2 regions of the Bacillus sp. H1a genome follow, and region 2 is predicted to be linked to the other one. Evidence: a T-box and tRNA genes for the amino acid it is inferred to sense, from the RefSeq annotation. Region 2 holds a T-box; the other holds one or more tRNA genes.
The links. A T-box is a leader RNA that pairs with one kind of tRNA and senses whether it is charged. The one in region 2 lies ahead of U860_RS0104065 (valine--tRNA ligase), so its partner is inferred to be a tRNA-Val.

Region 1: it encodes a tRNA-Val, which carries the amino acid that the T-box ahead of U860_RS0104065 (valine--tRNA ligase) is inferred to sense. The anticodon was not compared.

The regions. Positions count from the first base shown of each region.
Region 1 is NZ_AYMH01000030.1:56,945-69,424, forward strand. Features, by position in the region: gene U860_RS0115020 (TOMM precursor leader peptide-binding protein) at 1-983, opposite strand, end outside; gene U860_RS0115025 (putative thiazole-containing bacteriocin maturation protein) at 980-2,890, opposite strand; gene odhB (2-oxoglutarate dehydrogenase complex dihydrolipoyllysine-residue succinyltransferase) at 3,016-4,275, opposite strand; gene odhA (2-oxoglutarate dehydrogenase E1 component) at 4,405-7,272, opposite strand; gene U860_RS0115040 (helix-turn-helix transcriptional regulator) at 8,098-8,307, shown strand; gene U860_RS0115045 (hypothetical protein) at 8,310-8,687, shown strand; gene U860_RS0115050 (DUF3976 domain-containing protein) at 8,716-8,898, shown strand; gene U860_RS0115055 (hypothetical protein) at 9,034-9,396, shown strand; partial or broken gene U860_RS0115060 (hypothetical protein) at 9,440-9,712, shown strand; gene U860_RS0115065 (hypothetical protein) at 9,895-10,233, opposite strand; partial or broken gene U860_RS33395 (EndoU domain-containing protein) at 10,259-10,528, opposite strand; tRNA gene U860_RS0115070 (tRNA-Val) at 10,800-10,872, opposite strand; gene U860_RS0115080 (AIPR family protein) at 11,641-12,480, shown strand, end outside.
Region 2 is NZ_AYMH01000010.1:21,682-34,161, forward strand. Features, by position in the region: gene minD (septum site-determining protein MinD) at 1-238, opposite strand, end outside; gene minC (septum site-determining protein MinC) at 241-927, opposite strand; gene mreD (rod shape-determining protein MreD) at 963-1,508, opposite strand; gene mreC (rod shape-determining protein MreC) at 1,523-2,374, opposite strand; gene mreB (cell shape-determining protein MreB) at 2,416-3,435, opposite strand; gene radC (DNA repair protein RadC) at 3,593-4,270, opposite strand; gene U860_RS0104050 (nucleoside triphosphate pyrophosphatase) at 4,320-4,895, opposite strand; gene U860_RS0104055 (hypothetical protein) at 5,114-6,076, opposite strand; gene U860_RS0104060 (folylpolyglutamate synthase/dihydrofolate synthase family protein) at 6,241-7,542, opposite strand; gene U860_RS0104065 (valine--tRNA ligase) at 7,637-10,282, opposite strand; T-box leader at 10,321-10,552, opposite strand; gene ysxE (spore coat protein YsxE) at 10,674-11,699, opposite strand; gene spoVID (stage VI sporulation protein D) at 11,772-12,480, opposite strand, start outside.

The DNA.
Region 1 (12,480 bases), on a different contig from region 2:
AAAGGATCACGATTATAATGTTCATTTGTATGTACACCAAGTGTGAGGGGATTCAGTGCGATATCCTCTAGTTCACGAAAACTACCATGTACATTTGTCTTTTTGCCACGAGGTGACATGCCACAATATCGTTCTAATCCTTCCAAAATAGCAGTTGATTCACTGAGTGCGAATGAATTAGTTCGGCCCGCGACACCTTCATTCCCAAACATTAACGGCATATTTATAATGACATCAGCGAACGGTAATAAAGAATGCTGCATTTTGCCGTTTAAAATTCCGGTTCGATAATCTAAATAATCTTTCGTTAAAAATGTGTTTAGCTCATGAATCGAACGACAGCGATACGCTTCACTGCTCGTTTTCAAACTCGGTTGTAAAGAAATCTTTGATGCATCGGCTGTATCGTCAGACAAATTGCTACATACTGGACAGAGAGGATCTGGAAGAAAGGAATGCCGGGTACATTGTAATGTTTGTAAGTCTAGTAAAATAAGTTCGTTTTCTAAAGAAGAATGTTCAGTAGATAATATTTTCTCTGTTTCAGCATGAATGAGCTGGCACATTTGTAAAATTCCATTTTGGGTGGCGCGTACATCACGCCTCGTCACATCATTTGCTTTTAACGCATATTTCCGCTGTAATTCCCACATTTCTCGTTGATCAAAGCCAGCTATAAAGCGACGGCCATCAGCACAGTTGGTACATCCTGTGGCAAGAGGGGGAATGTAAGGGCCGATAATCCCTTCACCAAATGAAGTGAACCCCCGAAGCCATGGAATGTTACTTGAGCGAAAGATAAGTTCAGCATCATGATGAACGGAAGAAGGAGAGCCATCATGTAATACAAGAGCGAGATGAATATTTTCAGGGAGAGTTTCTGTAATTGTATGTTGGCGGATGATGGAGTATTGTTTACACAATTGATCATGTACATAGTCTGCGAGTAGGCCATCTCCTATTAGTAGTATGTTTTGAGTCATTTGCTTTCACCCTCCTCAATTAATACCCCATATACACCATCTAAGTTATCTTTTAGAAATGACTCAATTGCTAAATCAAAAACGAATGGATAAAAATTGTTTTCTGCTAAATTTTGCAGGGCAACCTGTAAAGACTGTACGCCTGGAACTTCTTGTATTTCTACCCTAAAAGAATCAGTACTACATAAAATAATGGATGATTCCGGCAAAATATTAGCTCTATAAGGAACCTCTTCATTTTGAATATGAAGGAGTGCTTGTTGCAGAGCGTTTCTTAGTGCCAATGTCATATTAATATTTGCTGCACCATACCATCTATCATTTATACCGACCCAAACGACAGGAAAACCGAGTAATTCCTCACTCACTCCAACTTTAGGCGTTTCATGAATTGTAGAGAGAGCATTGTAGTAAAATCTACAATGGTTATCATGTATTTCGGTTAAATCTAGTTCTGTAATTTCTTCTAGCATATGTGATTGCCGTTCACACAATTTATTATTTAAATGTTTTTGTAGTGCACGGTATACACCTTCTATCATCGTTTCACCAGCACCAATACCGATATCATTATGTTCAGGAATAAGGCGATGAATGATTTCCTCTACATATGTTTCAACCCCTGTTAAACCAGCTTCGCGGCGCGCTTCATTATGAGTTAATCCACCACAAGTTATAGTAGGAAGGAGAGTGCTAGGTCCGTCTGATAATGGATTTGCGACTTGAATATAGCACTGTGATAAAGGTAATTGATATAAATTTTGTTCATCCCACATATGGAATATACCAGCTTCTCTAGAAGTTAATGTATCAAAAAAGCGGAAAATTTCAGTTGAATCAAATTGTTCGGAACGATGTGCAAGGTTTTCATGAAGATTTTGCACTGTATCAATTGTAAAGCTTTCATCAGTTGCGAGAGGATGCTTTATAAAGGGATGCCACTTTCCCTCAAGTGTTTCAAAGTTTAATAAATAGAATTGCGGGTTATTCTGTCGATGTGAATCGTCAGCGACATGTTTAAACAATTCAAAAACGATAATATTTGCTAACATTGCACCTGTAATTGGTGAGAAAGGCTCTGGTGGATTTTCATTCTGCAAAGTAGCTTCATGTAGCCGATGCCATGCTGATTCCCAGCATTCTTCACGCTCTGCTGTTACGACAGGTCCAGCTAAACCGATTCTTGATAAGCATATAGCAGGGATGAAATTTTTCCCTTCATCTCTACAAATAGCATGTATTGCTCTTAAACTTTCAATATCTCCATTTTGAGAAACGTATAAAATCCAGTCGAAAGGCTCGAATACTTCATGTAAAGGACGATCGATTGTAGTATCTATTTCTTGTATAAGTACATGATCATCATTTGCATAGGCACGTTCTATTAGTTCATGAATTCGATCGTAGTTTGTTTCGGCACGATCTGTAATAAGATAATGAAATGTAGGTAAGCCGGATTCAAGCAAAGAAGAAACTAGGGAAGTAAGCATATCCCCAGAACCAATTATAAGTACATTTGCTGTGCGGTACGTTTGGAATTTTAAAGCACCTGAATGGGAATCAGCTTCTAAAAATTCAATTTGCGAAGCATATCTGTCGAGCAGTGCATCGTTTAATTCGTGAGGAGCATCTTGGCTTACATCACGAACGAAACCATTTTCATATAAAATCTCTCCAATTTCAAACACTCGATTTTGATAGGGGAGAGGGAGACCAGCCGTCAATTCCTCTAAAGAGTGATTACCATTAAACATAGGCATTAATTTCTCAATCCAATTATAAATTCCATCACCATCCATACGGAATGAACTGGAGTTATTTCGAAAATAGACACCCCCGTTTGAATCGGGGAGGAAGAAAGTATCTTTATTTGTTTTGAGTTTCGTGTGAGTCGGAAGAGTGCTCATTTTTATCCCCCTTATGTTTTGTAAGCATACATTATTAGTCTATGTAGTGCGATTTGTCCCTTATGAGCATAAAAAAAGGCTGTAGAATGGATTCATTCTACAGCCTTTAATAGACTCTTAGTCTATCAACCTTCTAATAACAATGATTTTGGATCTTCAAGCATATCTTTAACAGCAACAAGGAAGCTAACTGCTTCTTTACCATCAACAATACGGTGATCGTAAGATAGTGCAAGGTACATCATTGGACGGTTTTCCATACGCTCGTTATCGATTGCAACTGGGCGTACTTGGATTTTATGCATTCCTAGAATACCTACTTGTGGGCTGTTTAGGATTGGTGTCGACATTAGAGAACCGAACACGCCACCGTTTGTAATTGTAAACGTACCACCTTGTAATTCTTTTAATGAAAGTTTGTTATCACGTGCTTTTTTACCCAATTCACGAATTTCGCTTTCGATTTCAGCGAAGTTTAATTGGTTAGCATCGCGTACAACTGGAACAACTAATCCATCTGGAGCTGCTACTGCAATACCGATATCATAGAATTTTTTAATGATAAGCTCGTCGCCTTGAATTTCAGCATTTAATAATGGGAATTGTTTTAATGCTGCAACAACTGCTTTTGTGAAGAATGACATAAAGCCAAGACGTACATCATGTTTTTTCTCGAAAGCATCTTTGCGTTCTTTACGTAATTCCATGATTGCACTCATATCAACTTCGTTAAATGTTGTTAACATTGCAGATGTTTGTTGAACTTCTACAAGACGTTTTGCAATTGTTTGACGGCGGCGGGACATTTTCACGCGCTCAACTGGTTTTTCGAATTCAGTTTTTACAGCTGGAGCAGGAGCTGGACTTTTTGGAGCAGCCGGTGCTTCTTTTGGCGCTGTAGCATGAGCTTGTACATCGTGAGGTCTCACGCGTCCAAGTGGATCTGTGCTACGCACATCGTTTAAGTCGATTCCTAATTCACGAGCCATTTTGCGAGCAGCTGGTGATGCGATAGGACGATTTGTATTTGGTAAACCTTGAAGAGCTTTATTTTGTTCAGCACTTTGCGTTTCAGCTTTTGGTGCTTCAGTAGTTTCTTGTTTTGGTTGCTCAGCAGCTGGAGCAGGTGTGCTTACTGCAACTGCTGCGCCATTAGCATCTAAAATTGCGATAGTAGCACCAACTTCAACTGTATCTCCAGGTTCGCCTAGTAACTTCGATACAATACCTGAATCTTCTGCAATGATTTCTACATTGACTTTGTCAGTCTCAAGCTCAACAACGCTGCCACCTTTCTCAACTTTGTCGCCTACGTTGATAAGCCATTGTGAAATAGTTCCTTCTGAAATAGATTCTGCAAGCTCAGGTACTTTAATTTCGATCATTTTAAATGTCCTCCCCTTATTTGCCTAACGGTGTGTTTTGTCTTCTTTAATCTTCGGTAATCTCCATTTGTTAGCCCGACTTGGGCAGAATATCTGCCCAAGTAGAGCCTGAAAAATTCATTGTTACTTTCAGTTGCTGTAAACTTCAATTTCTTGTTTATCTTGACGGAAGTTGTACTTCACGTCTAAAGCGTGCGCAACGATTAGTTCTTGCTCAGCTTTGTGAGCGAATGGATCGCCACCAGATGGACTAGAACGATCAGGGCGTCCAATATAACCTGTTTTCACTTTATCGCCAGCAAGTTCGAACAGAATTGGAGCCATGTAATGCCATGCACCCATATTACGAGGTTCTTCTTGAACCCAAATGATTTCTTCTAAGTTTTTAAAGCGTTTAATAATAGATTGAACTTTTTCAGCAGGGAATGGGTACAACTGCTCGATACGAACCATATGAACTTCATCTAAGCTGTACTCATGCTTACCATTGTCGATCTCTGCTGCTAAGTCAATCGCCATTTTACCTGTGCTTAAAACAAGACGTTTTACTTTGTTTGGTTTCATACCAAGGTTTTCTTGTTCTAAAGCAGGTTGGAAACGTCCTTCACTTAACTCACTGCCTGTTGAAAGTGTAAGTGGGTGACGTAATAAACTTTTCGGCGTCATAATTACTAACGGTCGAACAGCTTCTGTTCCTAAGATAGATGCTTGACGACGCAAGATATGGAAGTATTGTGCCGCACTCGTTAAGTTTGCAACTGTCCAGTTATTTTCAGCAGCTAATTGTAAGAAACGCTCTGGACGTGCACTAGAATGCTCTGGTCCTTGACCTTCATAACCGTGTGGTAATAGAAGAACTAAACCTGATTTTTGACCCCATTTTGCTCTTCCTGCTGAAACATATTGATCAAATAACGCTTGCGCAGTATTTGAGAAGTCACCGTATTGCGCTTCCCACATAACAAGAGTTTCTGGAGCGAATACGTTATAACCATATTCGTAACCAACAACAGCAGCCTCTGATAACGGACTGTTATGAACAGAGAATGAAGCATTGATATTTGGTAAACGATGTAATGGTGAATATGTTTCATTTGTATCAGTATCGTGTAATACGATATGACGATGCGCGAATGTACCACGCTGTGAATCTTGACCAGTTAAACGAATTGGCGTACCTTCTTGTAAAATAGAAGCGAATGCTAACGACTCAGCAAGTGCCCATTCAATTTTACCGTTCTCTTCAAGAGCATCTTTACGGCGCTCAAGAATTTTCTTCACTTTTGGATATACGTTAAAGCCTTCAGGCCAAGATAATAGACCTTCATTAATTGCACGAAGTGAGTCAAGTTCAACACCAGTGTCAATCGGCTGGATGCCTCTTGCAACAACATCTGGAACTTTAACGTGAATTGTTGCAGCACTCGTATCAGCAGGTGGCACTTGTGCGTATTCAGCTTTTAATTGCTCTTGTATAAACTGAGTAATTGTTTCAACCTCATCTGCATTCAGAACACCAGCAGCTTGTAATTGATCTGCATAAATTGCTCTTACAGTTGGGTGATTTTTAATCTTTTTGTACACTTGTGGCTGCGTAACTGCTGGATCATCCATTTCGTTATGACCGTAGCGACGGTAACCGATTAAATCGATTAAGAAGTCTTTTTTGAACAGCGTACGATACTGAATCGCAAGGTTAGCAGCAGCAAGACAAGCTTCCGGATCATCAGCGTTCACGTGAACAATCGGAATGTCGAATCCTTTTGCAAGGTCACTCGAATATTTCGTAGAACGAGAATCATAGCTATCAGTCGTAAAGCCGACTGCATTATTTGCGATAACATGGATCGTTCCGCCAGTTTGATATGCGTTCAATCTGCTTAAGTTCAATGTTTCAGATACAATACCTTGACCAGGGAATGCAGCATCACCATGAACTAAAATTACGAATGATTTTGAAGTATCTTGTTCTGGAAGACCAGATTTTTTACGATTTTCTTGAGCTGCACGTGCGAAACCTTCCACAACAGGGTTAACGAACTCAAGATGACTTGGGTTATTTGCTAATGTAACACGAGTACTAACTTCTTCATTACCAACGACTTGTTCTCTACCTAAATGGTATTTCACGTCGCCAGTCCAGCCAGCATTTGCCTTTACGCCCTCTATTTTTGCATGTTTGAACTCAGCAAACATGTGACTATATGGTTTCTCTAATACGTGAGCAAGTACGCTTAGACGACCGCGGTGAGCCATACCAATCATGACATCTTCTACGCCACCTTTAGCACCTTCTCGAACAATTTCATCTAATACAGGTACAAGCATATCAACGCCCTCGATAGAGAAACGCTTTTGACCAACGAATGTTTTATGCAAGAATTGCTCGAAACCTTCAACAGCTGTTAAACGTTTTAAAAGAGCAGTTCGTTTTTTATTTGATAATGGTTGACGCAATGAATTTGATTCCACCATTTGATGCAACCACGCGCGTTCTTCACTATCTTGTATATGTGAAAATTCATAAGCTAAAGATTTTGTATAAACGTCTTTTAATCTATGAATTACATCAAGTGCAGTGTGAATACCTTCTGGTGCATCCTGCCATACTGTTTTAGCCGGAATCGCTTTCAAATCAGCATCGCTAAGTTCGCTCATTGCTTTCTCGATAAGAGATTGTCCATTTGCAGCATCTTCCATTGGATTAATGTGAGCCAACGTATGCCCGAAAGAACGAATCTGCTCAACAAGTTGAACGACCTTAAGAATTTTTTCAATGTTTCCTGTGTTTTGAGGAGAAAAATTTGTTGCTGTGTTGTCCCCTGTTACGACATCATCTTGGAACGCAGGAGCTCCAAAAATTTCAAAAAGCTCTTGTAATTCCGGATCAACAGAACCTGCTCCAGTTACGTAAAGATCATACTGTTCAATAACATAACCAAGGTTCGGACCATGGAACTTGGCCCAAGGGTTTGTCGTTGTATTCTTCCTCGTCATTTGTTTAAACCTCCCAATGCATATAATCCTTTTCCTATACAAAAAGGTGCATTTTGCTCTTTTCAATAATTGATGAATCAATAATCAATGTAAATGTTTTCTTTACTCTTATGTTATTACAATAATTTACATAATACCAAACACTATTACTTATCTGTTTTGTAAAAAAACATTCACAATAACTTATCACCCAAGTTAATCTTTCATGTTATAAAGTAATTTTACAGAAAAAGGGGGTGGATATATTTGGTATACCTACATTAATAACTATAATTGTTGCATTTAAATATAGGTATAATCGTTAGAATGTTTCAATAAAAACGAGTTCGAATTATGTATATTGAAATAATAAGCGCTTTCATTGATATTATACAACAATATAACGGAATATAGTATAAAAAATAAAAAATTATGAATTTAGCATAAACTTTATTTCGATAGTGTTAAATATTAAAAGGAAAATGAAGGATTTCTACAAAAAAAGTGGCTATACATAAAAAATGCTTCATAAACCGTTAGTTTCTATAAATATGGCGAAAAACACCGTAAAAACAACAGCACATTTCATTGAATAAAGAGAAGAATGAAATGGTTTAAAAAGATAAAACAAATATGGAGATATTAAATTTTTATAAAAGCGGGGAGGAGATATAGTAACGGATATATACATTGTTCCATGTTTCGTTGCAAAATAGACGTGTTGAAACTGGAAAAGTTTCTTCTATATAAATAGAAAGCAAAATAATCTATATGAATGTAAAGGAACCTTGACGTAAAGGTTCCTTTACATATATACTCGGTATAAGGAAGGAGGGAGAAATTTCCTTGGAAAATAAAATGGTCGAATACAGAAAGAAATTAGGACTATCTCAAGAAAAATTGGCTGAAAAGCTAGGGGTTTCCAGACAAACCATTATCTCAATTGAAAAGGGGAAATATGATCCATCACTTCCGTTAGCATTTGAAATCGCAAAAGCATTTCAGACAACGATAGAACATGTATTTATTTATGAAGGGAAAGAAGAGGGGGAGTAGGAATGAATTATTCACAAAAGTACTTTGTTATTATGGGAATTATTTTTCTAGTTATGAGTGGATTTATGATATTAACAGGTATAATGACGCATTCTGCACCACCAGCTATAACTTATCCATTACTTGCGATGATGATCATGTGTTTTTGCTTAAGCTACTTGCACCCGCAATTTAAAGAAAAAGATGAGCGAATGAAACTCATTCGTTATAAAGGAATGTTCTTCACCTTTTTTGCACTAACGGCATATTACCTTCTTTTCTCTATTGGTTTAAACTTAAAGGTAATTACACTATCTGCAACTGAACTATTGAACATATTAATGGCACTAACGATGAGTACAGTCTTTATCTCATTTGTTGTTTTGTCTAAAAGATATTAAGATGTAAGAGAGAAAGGAAGATTAACAAATGCAAATGATGTACGCTTTTGGTATGGGGCTTATTTTATTTTTGGCGGTATTCTTATTCATCCGTAAAGACGTCCAAGGCGGGACGTTAACGAAAAGAGGATTCTATAAATTAATTGGCTGTTTAGTCTTTATGTTTATAGCGATCATCGTATTAATCGTTCTAATTAATAAGTCATTATAGAATTTTAAAATGGGACCTTACATTTAGTAAGGTCTTTCTTTTTGAAGTTAAAACCAAAAATCACCATAAGAACTATTTACTGACTATATCGTGTATTACATAATCCAATATAATGATAGATAAGGAGAATAGTATATGAATAAAAAAACTATCTTCTTTTTATTAACATGTTTACTATTTGTAGCTAGTATTACTTATATAGTATGTAACAAGAGAGAACAAGTACCACCTATATTAGTATGGGAGGATCAGGAATACTACGTTACGAATGAACCTGCAAAAGCAGAAGAAATTGGGAAAAGGCTTGGCGAAGTTACAAAGAAAATTGAAACAAGCGAAAAGCCTACTGGAAATAGTGAATCTAATATATTACAAGAAAAAACAGAAGTGTTCGCAATGATTTTAGAAGAAGAGGATGATAAAACACCTTTAGTTGTAAAAGAACCTTATAGTGAAGAATATAGAATAGTCAGGCCGATGTTAAAACAAGTACTATAGTATAAAGTGAAGAGAAATTTTTTGATAGAGGGCAGTGAATATCATGAGGTGGAAAGCGGGAACTTTTGAAAAAATAGACACGAAGGATTCATCTATTGAGCAACTTATACATACATTCAAGGAACAAAACCTACATGGTGGAGCGGTTATAGGCTGTTTTAAAGTACATAACGAAAATTTTTTCAAAGGAATACCTTATGGAGAAGATGGACACGAGCACTTTTTCAGAAGAATCTTCAACTCTTTAGATATAATCAATAACTTAGAAGAGTTAAAAATAAATACATCAGAAAAATATAAGTTTCATTTTCAAGACAGTAACGCAGTAATTGATGATTGTCTAGGGGGAACTGTCTTTAAAATATAAGATCATGTGTAAATCTGATAAATTTCAAAAGAAACATGTATTAGATTTCAGCTAGTGATGTGTATGTTTACATGAAATAACAAAGAAAAACCGACTCCTTGTCAGGAGTTGGCTTTAATAAATATCCTACTCTAGTTAGAGTTACGGTTTCGCAAGTGATTTTCATACTCTGCTAACCATACTAACATCAAGTTTTTTAATTCAATAGTTTCAATTTCACAAGTATTTTCTCCATCTTCATAAAAACGGTGTAAAATTTTTGTGTAATCTGCTTGTATTTCTAAGTTACAACTATTTCCGCTTATCTCAAGAAAATCTAATTCCCTATTTAATACTTTATCTAAATACTGTATACCATGATTGCTATGAATATCATCTTCTAATAAAACTGCAACTAAAGAAATTTTTTCTGGTAATTCAATCATTAGGGTATTTAAGGAACCTTCATAAATTCTATATGTATATTTCATAAGTAAATAATGTCTCCTTTATAAATTAGTAGAGTGGAAATGCTGAAATGATTCTTCCGTTTGAATCAATAAATAATCTAATCTTCATACCATTTGGAGCGGTAACAATATACCTATTCCCTCTTCCGGAGTAAACTTTATTATTATATGCTACTTCAATGGCTTTGAGGACCTCTGTTCTACCCCAATGATCCGGGAAAAATGTTGAAGGTAATGTTTTAGGTACACCATTTACTGAAACTTCAGCTTCGTATACGCCATAACGGTTTGGTGGTCTTGTAACTCTTAGAATTTCTCCTTCGGCTTCCTTTACGGGAGTGAACGTTGTAAATAGAAAGTGTAAATCATTTAAGGTACGGCGAGTAGTGCGCGTTTACTTTAAACGTTTTCCTTTTAAACGATTAGAAGACAACAAAAAACCTTTCCGTTACTAACGAAATAGGAGGTTTCCATACCGACATACAGTTTGGCTGTGTACCGCAACCCTGTCGGCTAAATCAACGAGTAAATCATCGCATAAAAATAGCGCTCTACCCGTTGATAGAACGCCATTTTACCGTACTGTATGACCCCGGAGAGGCTCGAACTCACGACCTCCACCCTGTCAAGGTGGCGCTCTCCCTGCTGAGCTACGGGATCAACATTGATTTAAAGGCTTTTTCATGGATTTATATAAACGAAATTCTATTAAAAAAGCAATGGTTATTGTAAATTACGTGACCACAATGTGACCACAAAATATTAGCCTTAACTGTTTGTATATGGGTAAATCTCCTCGGTATTTGAGGGGATTTTTTATTACAAAACGCATTACACAGTTAGCATGAATTAAGTATTGGAGTAAAGAAAAGCTTTTTTAGACCAAGATGTTTATACAAGTGTATGTAGAATAGAAGCAAGGAGGGGATAATACAAAGCGAGATAATGGACTGCTTTAGAGTAAAAGATAAACTAGCAATTATGATTAGGGGTGATATCAAGAAAGGTAGGTTTGATACTTATGATGGTGGGGGATACTTTCGACATATTACAGTCCTTTTACTACAGGAACAGGATATAGCAGCCTAACCTACACGTCACTGTATATGTTTTTGATACGACACGAGGAGTTATTCCACGTTTTTTTAGTCAGGTTTCGTATATGGAAAACAAGCGATAACAGTAGTTAAAAATATTCTACTTTTATTAGTTTTGGATGTGGACTCTCCATGGATAAATTATAACGAGGATTCCCTAGGATAACTGTCGCCTCAAATGCCTATGCGAGACAGTTTTTTAATTTGTAGAAAATAGTTGTAAAATTTGGAGTTAAATTAATTGAAGAGGTTTTTCTGATTTGTTAGAATGATACTAGTTAGTGATGTGGAATACATCTTAACTAAAAATATTATTTAGGAGGTACTCGGAATGGGTAGACTCGCTCTAACATTGGTAAGGGATCAAAATAATGATCCACAAAAAAAGGTGAAAACCTATAAAGGTAAACAGTATACTAGCTATAAAGTGGATGTAAACATATTATCGCTAAGAAAATTTAAAGAGCTTTTAGACTGGGATGAAGTAAATCCAAGAGATCCAGATGACAAAGCTACACCAAGTAAAGCAATGAGAACGACATTAGCTACAGAGACGGATGATATCTTTAGCACCTTAAATGGTGGCGTTTTATTATCAGCAGAGTCGTGTGTTTTTTATAAGGATAAGAAGACAGGGCTTCACATGATAGATATCGTGTTGGCAGATCCGTCTCTTCACGGATATATTGATGGTGGGCATTCTCTAGATGTGGTAATGGATGCTGAAAATATAAAAGCAGATATACAACACATAGAGTTTGAGGTAGTTTGTGATATCGGACATGAGCTAAAGGAAAAATTGGCAGAAACAAGAAATACTAGAACACAAGTTACTCAGATTTCCTTAGCAGACCATCGGGGAGAGCTTAATCCAATAAAAGAAGTTTTATCTAATGAATGGTATGGTGAACATATAGCTTATGCCCAGAATGAATTAGGGCATATAAAATGTGAGAAGCATATTATACCTTTAATAACTGCTGTTAACCCTAAATTGTCGGACGCTGCTGTAAGACAAAGTTATACTGGAACAAGTAAGTGTTTAGAGCATTATCTAGCAGATACGGAGTTTATATCTGAATTTAAACATTTGCTTGTAGGTCTTTTGGAGTTTCACGATTATTTAAAAGAAAATATACCTGCTACTTATAACTATTATGGTTATAGTCCA
Region 2 (12,480 bases):
AACGCTTATCTTTAATAAGAGCCTGAGGTAAACGACAACGCCCTTCAACGACATCAACAAGATCAAATACAATACGATTTTCCAGCCCCATTACTACGTCTAAATTACGTAAACCGATATCTGTGTCAATTAAGCATACTTTCTTTCCAGATAACGCTAAGGCTGTACCAATGTTCGCAGACGTTGTAGTTTTACCTACTCCGCCTTTTCCAGATGTAATTACTATTGCCTCTCCCACAGCTATACAATTCCCCTTTCTAACTTTGTTAAATTAGGTCTAAGATGAGTGAGAAGTTGCAGGCGATCGACAACAATGTGATTGTTCTCATTAATATACGCACATTCCGCCGCCTCAGCTCCGACTTCTTTCTCTTCCGGAGCCCGCATTGCCACATCACTAATTCGGAGTTGCATAGGATTCATAATAGATGCAGCAATAACAGCTTCTGAATCTCCATTATACCCAGCATGTGCAATCCCTCTTAATGATCCCACAATAAAAATATTCCCCCCAGCGATAACCGTTCCGCCTGGATTAACATCCCCAATTAATAATAAATTTCCTTTTACATGTAACACTTGTCCAGAGCGAACAATTTTAGAAATAGGGACAATTTCTGTTTCTTCTTTCCAAGCTATTGCTTCCGCTTTTGTTATAACATCACTTTCAATAGAATCCACAACAAGGTTCTTCTTATTGCGAATTAACGTACGAATCTCTTCTTGTTGAACTTCTGTTAAATAACGATTTCCTACTTTAACATGCACTTCAATTAAAGAGCGTCCGTCACCATCATAGTAATGTGTAGAAAGCTTTTCGTCCAATTCTTTCAGTAATTCTGAGAATGAACAGCAATCATCTAAATGAAGCGTTATTCCATCTTTCGTCCCTTTTATCGTTACATTTTGTTGCTTTTTTTCTTCCACTAAAGTTCACCCCACCGATTCAATTCGACATAAAATTAGAAAATCCTTTTTTCTTTTTCTTCCATCGCTTTTGAAAGACGCACTAAATATCGTCTCAGTGGGAAACAAACTATTAATAAGAAAATTCCATTTAGCAATAAAGTAGCAAGGAGACGATCGGTGAAAAAGACATGCGCCGACATATGAGTACGTCCTAACAAAGTTAAAAATCCATACACATAGTACTCTAATGCTGCAATACCAGCTAATACGATAGAAACAACAATAAATAAATTCAATTGTAATACCTTCATCGCACTATAAACTAAGTAAGCTAAAATTGGATAAGCAAATATATATATACCGACAAGCTCTGTGTATACGGTATCAAATAAAAAACCAAACAATAGTCCGTAGTAAATCCCTTGGACCGGACTATAGTACACTGTAATAAAACAGAGCACAATTATAAAGAAATGCGGTGCTGCTATACTACCTTTCCAAAAAACCTCTGTTGGAACAACAGTAGCAAACATATTTTCAAATAAAAAAACAAAAAGGAGCAAAAGAGGAAGAGCTGCTCTTTTTAAAATCTTCATCATCTCTTCTTCCCCTCCTATTCTAACGGCGCTGTAGGCGTAGCGCGTTTGGCAACCGTAATATGCTCTACGTCATTTAAATCAGCAGCAGGTTTTACATAAGCTGTTTTTGTTAAACCGTATGGATCTGGCTGAACATCAACGATCTTCCCAATTACAAGACCTTTCGGGAAAATATCACCAAGTCCAGATGTTACAACTAGTTGATCTTTTGCTACTGGTGCATCAGAGCCAATCTTTGTGAAAAGAAGTAATTGTTTTTCTTTATCATAACCTTCAATCAATCCAAAGATTTTTTCTTGTCCTTGTACAATAGCAGAAACACGGTTTGTTCGGCTCATAGAACTTAACAACTCTACTGACGATGTAAACTGCGATACACTTTTCACTCGTCCAACTAAACCTTGTGAAGTGATTACAGCCATATCTTTTTTAATTCCTTGCTGTGCCCCTTTATCAATTCCAATTAAATCGTACCATTTATCTGGATTACGAGAAACAACAGTAGCTGGAATTTCAGTATAATCGCTATTCAACTCTTTTTTACCCGTTAACTCTTGTAATTTCTTTTTATCATCTTCTAATTGCTTTACGTCACTTGATAACTTTGCATAGTTATCTAATTTTGCTTTTAATTCTTTATTCTCTTCATACGTGCGCTTTACATCTTCTACGTTTTCGAAGAATCCGGCAACATAATTCGCTGGCTTTTGGAATACACGTTCTACAACACCGACAGTATCTTTAATAAACTGCTCTGGCCATGTTAAACTGTTCCGTTCTTTCAATGAGATTCCAATCAATGCCACGAGAAGAATAATACTAACTAACAAAACAATTAATCTTTTGTTTAAGAAAAACTGTGGCACGTTCACACCCTCTTAATTTCAGTGATTTTTATTTTGCAATATTATCGAGCAGCAGTTTTGAAAAGATCGATATTGTCTAATGCTTTACCCGTTCCAATTGCTACGCAATCTAATGGGTCCTCTGCAACAAGAACTGGCATATTTGTTTCTTCACTAATAACCTTATCCAAGTTACGAAGCAATGCTCCACCACCTGTTAATACAATACCACGGTCCATAATATCTGCCGCTAATTCAGGTGGAGTTTTCTCTAATGTATTTTTAACTGACTCTACAATCGCATCTACTGTATCTTTTAATGCATCTGCAATTTCTTCTGGTTGAATTAGTACTGTTTTTGGTAAACCACTTACTAAATCACGACCGCGAATTTCCATCGGCTCAATACCTTCTGGCTCGCCTGCAGAACCGATTTCTAATTTTAATGCTTCTGCAGTTCTTTCACCGATCATTAAGTTATAGCTTTTCTTAATGTACTGAATGATTGAATCATCCATATCATCACCAGCAACACGAACTGATTGACTTGTTACAATACCACCTAAAGAAATAATTGCAACTTCTGTTGTACCACCACCGATATCAACAACCATACTACCAGTTGGCTCCCAAACAGGTAAGTTCGCACCAATAGCTGCTGCAAATGGCTCTTCAATTGGATATGCATCACGAGCACCTGCTTGACGAGTCGCATCGATTACTGCACGTCTTTCTACAGCTGTAATACCAGATGGTACACATACCATTACATATGGTTTACGTGAGAAGAATCCATTTGATTTTTGAGCTTGTTGAATATAATATTTCATCATTGTTGCTGTTGTTTCGTAATCAGCAATTACACCGTCTTTCATAGGACGAAGTGCCACTACGTTTCCTGGTGTACGACCAATCATTTGTTTTGCATCGCTACCTACCGCAACGATTTGTTTCGTATCAGTTTGTAATGCTACTACTGAAGGTTCACGTAAAACTACACCTTTTCCTTTCACATATACAAGCGTGTTCGCTGTTCCTAAATCTATTCCAAGATCGCGAGTAAATCCACCAAATCCAAACATATCATCTATCTTCCCTTCTTATTTTCACGGACTCATTTTTCTTACTTTATATTTATAAAAACAGTACGTTTTTTATATTTGTATCCTTTTTATAGATAATTTTCTACAAAAAACTCATAAATCACATTATAAAACAAAATAAGTAAAAAGAATAGTCTTAAATATGACCTTTTTCCTTTAAACTCACGAATTTATGGTCACCTATTATGATATGATCAAGCACTTCAATTCCGATAATTCGACCACATTCTACTAATCGTTTTGTAACTTCAATATCTTCACGGCTCGGCGCCGGATCTCCTGAGGGATGGTTATGAAGACATATAATAGAGGCTGCTGCACGACGGAACGCTTCTTTAAAAACTTCCCTTGGGTGCACAATCGACGTATTTAAACTTCCGATAAAAATCGTTTGTCTATGTATAACTTGATTTTTCGTATTCAAATATAAACAAACAAAATGCTCCTGTTGTAAAAAACGCATTTCTTCCATCATATAGCTCGCACAATCTTCTGGACTTCGAATACTATATCTATTTTGATATTCTAAACGCACCATTCTTCTACCTAATTCAAAAGCAGACATAAGCTGCGACGCTTTTGCAATCCCAACACCATGAATGCTCATCAGCTCTTCTAACGTTGCATCTTTCAACATTCGTAAACCATCAAAATGATGTAAAATTTTATCTGATAATGCTAAAACTGTCTCTTCTTTAGAACCTGTTCTGAGTAAAACCGCAAGAAGCTCTCGATTTGATAAACTTCCAGCTCCTTCTAGCAATAAACGCTCCCGTGGCTGTTCCTCTTTCACAACATCACGAATACCGTTCATCTTTCCACCCCTTTTTTACGATTTCTCCCAAAGAAAACCCCATGCAATTTTACGCATGGGTTACATCGCTATCAAACTGTTTTAATTCACGAACAAGACGCGCAATTGGCAGTCCAACTACACTGTAGTAGTCCCCTTGAATATGTTGAACAAAAATAGCCCCTTTGCCTTGAATCCCATAGCTTCCTGCTTTATCAAGTGGTTCCTTCGATGCAACGTATACGTCAATTTCCTCTTCTGTTAATTCCCAAAATGTTACTTCTGTACGTTCATAAAAAGTTACCGTTTTCTCTTTTGATATAATTGCAACACCTGTGTATACTTCATGTGTTTTCCCCGATAATAATCGTAACATTTCTTTCGCCTCAGCCTCATTAGACGGCTTTCCAAGAATACGTGAATCATATGTAACAATTGTATCTGCACCTAGTACAACGTGATCACTATGATTTTCCGCCACGGCAGATGCTTTTTGCAAAGCAAGCGACATAACAATATCAGAAGGTGATGAATATGCACCAATCGTCTCTTCTACTTCACTAACAACAATTTCAAATGGCACATCAGCTAATTCAAGTAATTCCTTCCTCCGGGGTGATCCTGAAGCTAAAATAATTTTTCTCATATTTTCTCCTTCCTTTCTCATATGCAGCAGAACAATTCAAATCAATCGTATCAAAGGAATAGTTTCCCCACAAATTATAGAAATATCATTTTCTCTAAACAAAATAATGATTCTTTTTAAATACGATTATATTCTGCCATAAAGAAAGCACTTTGCTCTAAATTCAAAAGAAAAGAAAGAAGTATACATACTTCTTTCTCCTTCATCTCATTATCTTATTATTTTCCTTTTTGTGAAACCATTTTTTCGTACGAAAGTAATCCATCAATAATAACTTGATTTAATTTAGCTACAGATTCCTTATCGCTCTTTCCTTCCTTAATCGTTTGCATAGCCACAGATGTATACGTATAAAGCTTCTTCGCATCTTCACGCTTCATACTCTTCCCTTCCTTTTCAATGGCTTGCCATTCTTTTTCAATCGCCTCTACATCTTTTGAATTACTCTTTCCACTAGTTTGTACGGTGGACACATATTTTGTTAAATGAGTATATAATGGCTGCACTTTTGCTAAAAACCCACCTACTTCTTTATCATTTTTGAGTAATGCTTTATCTGTAATATCCCAATTCTTTTTCAAAACTGAAACGCCATCTTGCTTATACTGATCTATTAATTGATTAACTACCTGTTCATCACTCGCAACTCCAACAACTAGCGCATACTTATCACCACTTGGTTTCAAAGCAGCAATACCTCCATTACTTTTCCACTCTTCAAGAGCGGCCTGTCCCTTTTCTTCAGAAGAATAAAGCCCTCCTTGAACAAAAAATAATTTCATTGGTTCTAATGAAGCACCTACCTGCGCTTTTTGTTTTTCATCTCTTGGTTCTGCTGTTGGTTCTGTCGTTCCGCCCACCTTTTTTTCCTCATTCCCCATCTGCTTCGAAGTTGTTGCCGTACTTTCTCCTGTTGTCCCTTGTCCCGTTAGCAAATGAAGCATCCCCATTCCAAATGCCGTACCAATAATAATTGCAGTTGCAACTATTACGATTAGTGTATTACTCCATTTCTTTCGGTATTTTCCCATATGCGCTGCCTTCGCTTTTTGAAACGGCACGACATTTTGCGGTCTTTCACTTTCTACTACCATCCATTCAAACTCATCTTTCTTCTTTTCCTCATACTTCGCTTCTGTTCCATTTACTTTCACCGAGATTGTTCGTGATTGCTTGTCCATACACTCACACCTCACCTCTTATCGTTGTCCGCATCATATCATATTCATTTCACAAAAAAACGAGATATTTGTCAGAGGAATTCGCCAAATTACCCTATATAATTATCTTATATGTATGCATTTGACTTCATTTGTAGAACAAAAAACTAGATAGCAAATACTATCTAGTTTTTCTTGCGAATATATTTTCGAACTTCAGAAATGAAATATAGAGAACCTGTTATAATGAAGACATCATTTTCTCCTATCATTTCAATCTTCGTATCAATTGCCTCTTTCCAATCCTCAAAAATTAATTTTGATTCTTTTTGTGAATACGATGCAAGTTTGTCAGCAGAAATGGCACGATCAAAAGCGAATGTTGTAAAAATAATTTCATCTGCAATTGTTTCTAATTGTCCTACCATGTTATGCAATTGTTTGTCACCAAGAGCAGTAAATAAAACTATTACATTTTTATCTTTGTAATGTGACGATACGGTTTTCACAAGACTTTCAATACCTTCCGGATTATGAGCACCATCAATAATAACGTCCGGATTACTTTGTAACTTTTCAAATCGACCAATCCAGTACGCTTCTTGTAATCCAGCTTTCATTTCCTCTTCATTAATTAAAAATGATAAATATGTCCTTAAATACATCACTGCCATAAGCGCTACTGCAACATTTCCTACTTGATGACTCCCTTTCATTGAAATCCGAACATCTTCAAATGAGGCGAATGGACAAGAAAAATCAAAATGTTCCCCATCTTCATTAGAATGTTTATGTAGTGATGTAAACTGTTTGCCAAGTTCATATACGTTTGCATGATTTTCCTTCGCAACTCTTTGAATTACTTGCAACGCTTCTTCATCTTGCACACCAGTAATAACCGGTACACCAGACTTAATAATCCCTGCTTTTTCATATGCAATTTCTCCTAGTGTATTTCCTAAAATATGCATATGATCGTGACCGATATTCGTAATAATCGTGAGAACAGGATGAATAACATTTGTAGAATCAAATCTTCCCCCAAGTCCCGTTTCAAATAAAACAACATCACAGAAATTAACTTTACCGAAATAACAAATTGCCATTACTGTAATAATTTCAAACTCTGTCGCTTCCCCTAAGTCCGTCTCATCTAATTTTTCAACGACTGGCTTTACCATATTTACAAGTTCCGCAATCTCTTCATCTGCAATCGGTGTGCCGTTTACACTTATACGTTCATTAAATGTTTCTATATAAGGAGATGTAAACGTTCCTACCTTATATTTTGCACCTTCTAACATGTAGCGCATATATGTTAAAGTTGAACCTTTTCCATTTGTGCCAGCAAGATGAACACATTTTATGTGACGCTCTGGATTTCCGAGCTCTTCTAGCATCCATCTCATTCTTTCTAATCCTGGTTTAATACCAAACTTCAATCGGCTATGAATCCATCCTATCGCTTCTTCGTATGTATGTATCACGTATGTTATTCCCCTTTCAAAAGACAACCTTCATAATTCTATTATACGCAAAGAAAAGAGACTCACCAATATAGTGAGTCTCTGAAAAACATTTTTATTTCTCTAGGTCAGCTAGACGTTGACGAACCGCTTCACGTTTTTCTAGATAATCTTGCTCTTTCGCACGCTCTCCGTCAATAACTGCTGCAGGAGCTTTCGCTACGAATCCTTGGTTTAAAAGTTTCTTCTGTACACGTTCTACTTCTTTATCGAACTTCTCAAGTTCTTTTTCAAGACGCGCTTTCTCTTCATCAAGATTGATAAGATCAGCTAACGGTAAGAATAACTCTGCACCTGATACGATTGCAGTCATCGCTTTTTCTGGCGCTTGTAAATCAGTTTTAATTGTTAATTCACTTGGATTACAGAAACGCTCAATGTAAGAGCTGTTTTTCGTAAGTTGAGCTAGTACCGCCTCGTCTTTTGCTTTAATTTGCATTTGAACTTTTTTACTCATTGGCGTATTTACTTCTGCACGGATGTTACGAACAGAGCGAATGATATCAACTAGAAGGTGCATTTCTGCTGCCGCCTCTTTATCTTGTAAATCTTCGCGAACTGTTGGCCATGCAGCTACTGTAATAGACTCACCTTCATGTGGTAAGTGTTGCCAAATTTTCTCTGTTACAAATGGCATGAATGGGTGTAATAGACGCATCGTTTGGTCTAGTACGTAAGCTAAAATAGAACGCGTTGTTTTCTTAGCCGCTTCATCTTCACCGTATAGTGGAAGCTTCGCCATTTCGATGTACCAGTCACAGAAATCATCCCAAATGAAGTTGTATAATGAACGACCAGCTTCACCGAACTCATATTTATCCATGTTACGTGTTACACTTTCAATCGTTTCATTTAAGCGAGTTAAAATCCACTTATCAGCAACTGATTTTTCACCAGTTAAATCGATTTCTTCATACTTCATATCATCCATGTTCATTAATACGAAACGTGATGCGTTCCAAATTTTATTAATGAAGTTCCAAGTAGATTCTACTTTTTCCATGCTGAAACGTAAATCTTGGCCTGGTGCACTTCCTGTTGATAGGAAGTAACGCATTGCATCTGCACCGTACTTCTCGATAACATCCATCGGGTCAATACCGTTACCAAGAGATTTACTCATTTTACGTCCTTGCTCATCACGAACTAAACCGTGAATTAATACATCTTTAAATGGACGCTCGCCTGTAAACTCTAAACCTTGGAAAATCATACGAGATACCCAGAAGAAGATAATGTCATAACCAGTTACTAAAGCATCTGTTGAATAGTAACGTTTAAAGTCTGCTGCATCTTCATTTGGCCAACCAAGTGTTGAGAACGGCCATAATGCTGAACTAAACCATGTATCAAGTACGTCATTATCTTGATTCCAGTTTTCAATATCTGCTGGCGCTTCTGTACCTACGTATACTTCACCAGTTTCTTTATGATACCAAGCTGGAATGCGGTGTCCCCACCATAATTGACGAGAAATACACCAGTCATGAATGTTTTCCATCCAGCGTAAGTATGTGTTTTCAAAACGTTCTGGTACGAACGTTACTTTTTCTTCTTCTTTTTGTTGAAGTTCTACCGCTTTTTCTGCAAGTGGAGCCATTTTTACGAACCATTGTGTTGATAAGTAAGGCTCAACAACTGCACCGCTACGCTCACTATGACCTACTGAGTGCATATGAGGCTCGATTTCTACTAATACGCCAGCTTCTTGTAAGTCTTTTACTAACTCTTTACGGCATTCGAAACGATCCATACCGTTGTACTTACCGGCTTTTTCGTTCATCGTTCCATCTTCGTTCATTACTAAAATACGTGGTAAGTCATGACGGTTACCTACTTCAAAGTCATTCGGGTCATGAGCTGGTGTAATTTTTACAACGCCTGTTCCGAAGTCTTTTTCTACGTATTCATCAGCAATAATCGGAATCTCACGGCCTACGATTGGAAGTGTAACTGTTTTTCCGATTAAATGTTTGTAACGATCATCTTCTGGATGTACTGCTACTGCTGTATCACCAAGCATCGTTTCTGGACGAGTTGTTGCAAGACGAATGTGACCAGAACCATCTGTTAACGGATAGTTCATATGGTAGAACGCACCTTGAACTTCTTTATGAATTACTTCAATATCAGAAAGAGCCGTGCGTGTTGCTGGGTCCCAGTTGATAATATATTCACCGCGGTAAATTAAGCCTTTTTCGTATAATTGAACGAATACTTTATTAACCGCATCAGATAAACCTTCATCTAATGTGAAACGTTCGCGAGAATAGTCTAGTCCTAAACCAACTTTCCCCCATTGTTGACGAATGTGAGAAGCGTACTCTTCTTTCCATTCCCAAGCTTTTTCAAGGAACTTCTCACGGCCAAGATCGTAACGTGAAATACCTTCTTCACGAAGTTTTCCTTCTACTTTCGCTTGTGTTGCGATACCAGCATGGTCCATTCCTGGAAGCCATAATACATCGTAACCTTGCATACGCTTTGTACGAGTTAAAATATCTTGAAGCGTCGTATCCCAAGCATGACCTAAGTGCAACTTACCAGTTACGTTTGGCGGTGGGATTACGATTGTATAAGGTTGTTTCTTTTCATCTCCTGTTGCTTCGAAATATTTGCCTTCAAGCCACCATTGATAAAGGCCTTCTTCAACGGACATATGATCATATTTAGTTGGTAAATTCTTTTCCGTGTTTGACATTATTTTCCCTCCTTAAAATAAAAAATGTCCCTCATCCAAAAAAGGACGAGGGACATCGCGGTACCACCTTTATTTACAAACAAATTCAGAATTTGCTTATACTCTTAATTTGATAACGGACAAATCCGTCTTTTCCTAATGAGAATCATTCCGTTCAGAAAAGATGCTCCAGGGCTACCTTCTAACATAACTATCTAGAGAATCTCCCAGCTAATGATTCCCCTCTCTGAAGACGTTTCATGTTATACTCTTCCCCTTCAATGCATTTATATGATTGTTAATTATTATATACAATAGTGTAAAAAACGAAACCTTATTCGTCAAGATAAATTTGAGACTACGACTTTTATCTCACAAAAAAGACAAGCAAAGAACTCCCTACTTATCTTCTTTATCCGTTCCCTTGCTGGGCAGCTTGTAATTGTGAAAGGAAATATTCTGTATTGCTAACGAGCCAATGCGATTGTTGCAGGCTTTTCACTCCGCGGAGCTCATTTTCTTCATTACGACTCTGTCTTCTTTTCGTATAAGACTCAATTTGCCGAATAAAATGCGATGGGTACGTCATATACGCAAACATAAGAAGTTGCTCCTCTTTCGTAAACGGAAAATTTTTTTGATACATTTGATACCATTCAAAGCGGTCACTCCGTGCAATTGGATATGTGTTCAAAGATCTTGAATAAAAGCTAACGATATCTTGTACGGGTGTGGCAAACTGTGATTTTTCTAAACTAATAAAATAACCGTTTCGTTCATAATCAAATAAAAAATGGTTAAGCGATACATTTCCGTGAACGAAGGTAATACGTGTTTTTTCCTTTTCTTTCATTGCATCATGCCATTCATTTAATTGTTTCGTTGCGAACTCACGTGCTCTCATAACATGGTGATAATACGTACAATATTGTAATTCAAATGGAGACATATACCACTTCGCTTCAGATTCTACAAGAAACTCTTCTAACATCTCACCATCATTTTCCCAGCGATCCGATATATTCGTATAATGCTTTTCTAAATCTTCTTCTGTATAAGTCTCCTCTTTCACCGTTTTTTGATGCAACATTCCAAGTGTCTGGAACATTTTATGATATTGATCATTATCCTCGCCGTTTCCTTCTACACGTTCTAACCAAGGCATTAAATAATAACTATACGTCCCATCACTTAAAATATAGTTCCCGTCCGTCGCATGATATATAGGTACATAATTCGAAAAACCTTTCTCCTTCAAGTATTGAATGTGATGCAAAAAGTTATTCCGCTCTAATTTTCTATCTTGTATTCTCTTTAACGCATACGGACCTTGATTCGTATAAATTTTCATTACACTTCCGTGCTCTTCCATATGCTGAGTGTCCAATCTATATTGCCTCACAATGGGTTCATAGCGATTTCGTAATTCAATATCCATACGAATAACCCTTTCTTATTCAAAACATAGCTTCTAGGAAAAGAAAAGAGGTGAGTGAAAACACTCACTCACTTATTTCACCTTTGCTTTTGAAACAGGAATATATATAATTTGCCCTGTAGTTAAATATATATCTTCTGTTTGATTTATACGGTATAGGTTTTGTACAGACGTTTCGTAACGTTCTGCAACTGATTCAATTGTATCTCCTTCTTGTACGAAATACATTCTTAACTTCGTAAATTCTTCTTCTGGTTCTTTCGTAAATATTTTCGTTAAATAAAGTGCGTTTTCATCTCGCTGCGAGTAAGCTTCTTCCTCTTGCGCTTCCTGCTTTTTCGCTTTCTCTTTCTTAAAATCTTTTCTTCCGAACAATTCAAACTGTGGCGCTTTTTCTTGCTCCTCTTCACGCTCCACATTCTCAAACTCTTCGACTTCCTCTTCTTCTATTTCCTGCTCTTTTCTTTCTTCTAGCTGGAACGGTTCAAATGCGTAATCTTCCCATCCATCTGATTCTTTATAAGCTGATACTTCTTCAAGCTGCGCTGGTCTGTTTTCGTCCTCTATAACTGAAGTTTCCTCGGCTTCAACTTCCTCCATCTCGGCATACACCGGTTCTTCCTCTTCATACTCTTCTCTCTCTTCATCACATAAACCCGAAATGGATATATCCGCTAATAGTTGTAAGCAACCATGTTCCTTTAACTCATAATCAAATTCCTCGATTGATACATATAACTCTTCAATTACTTTTACTCGATTTCTTGGAATTGATATTTCG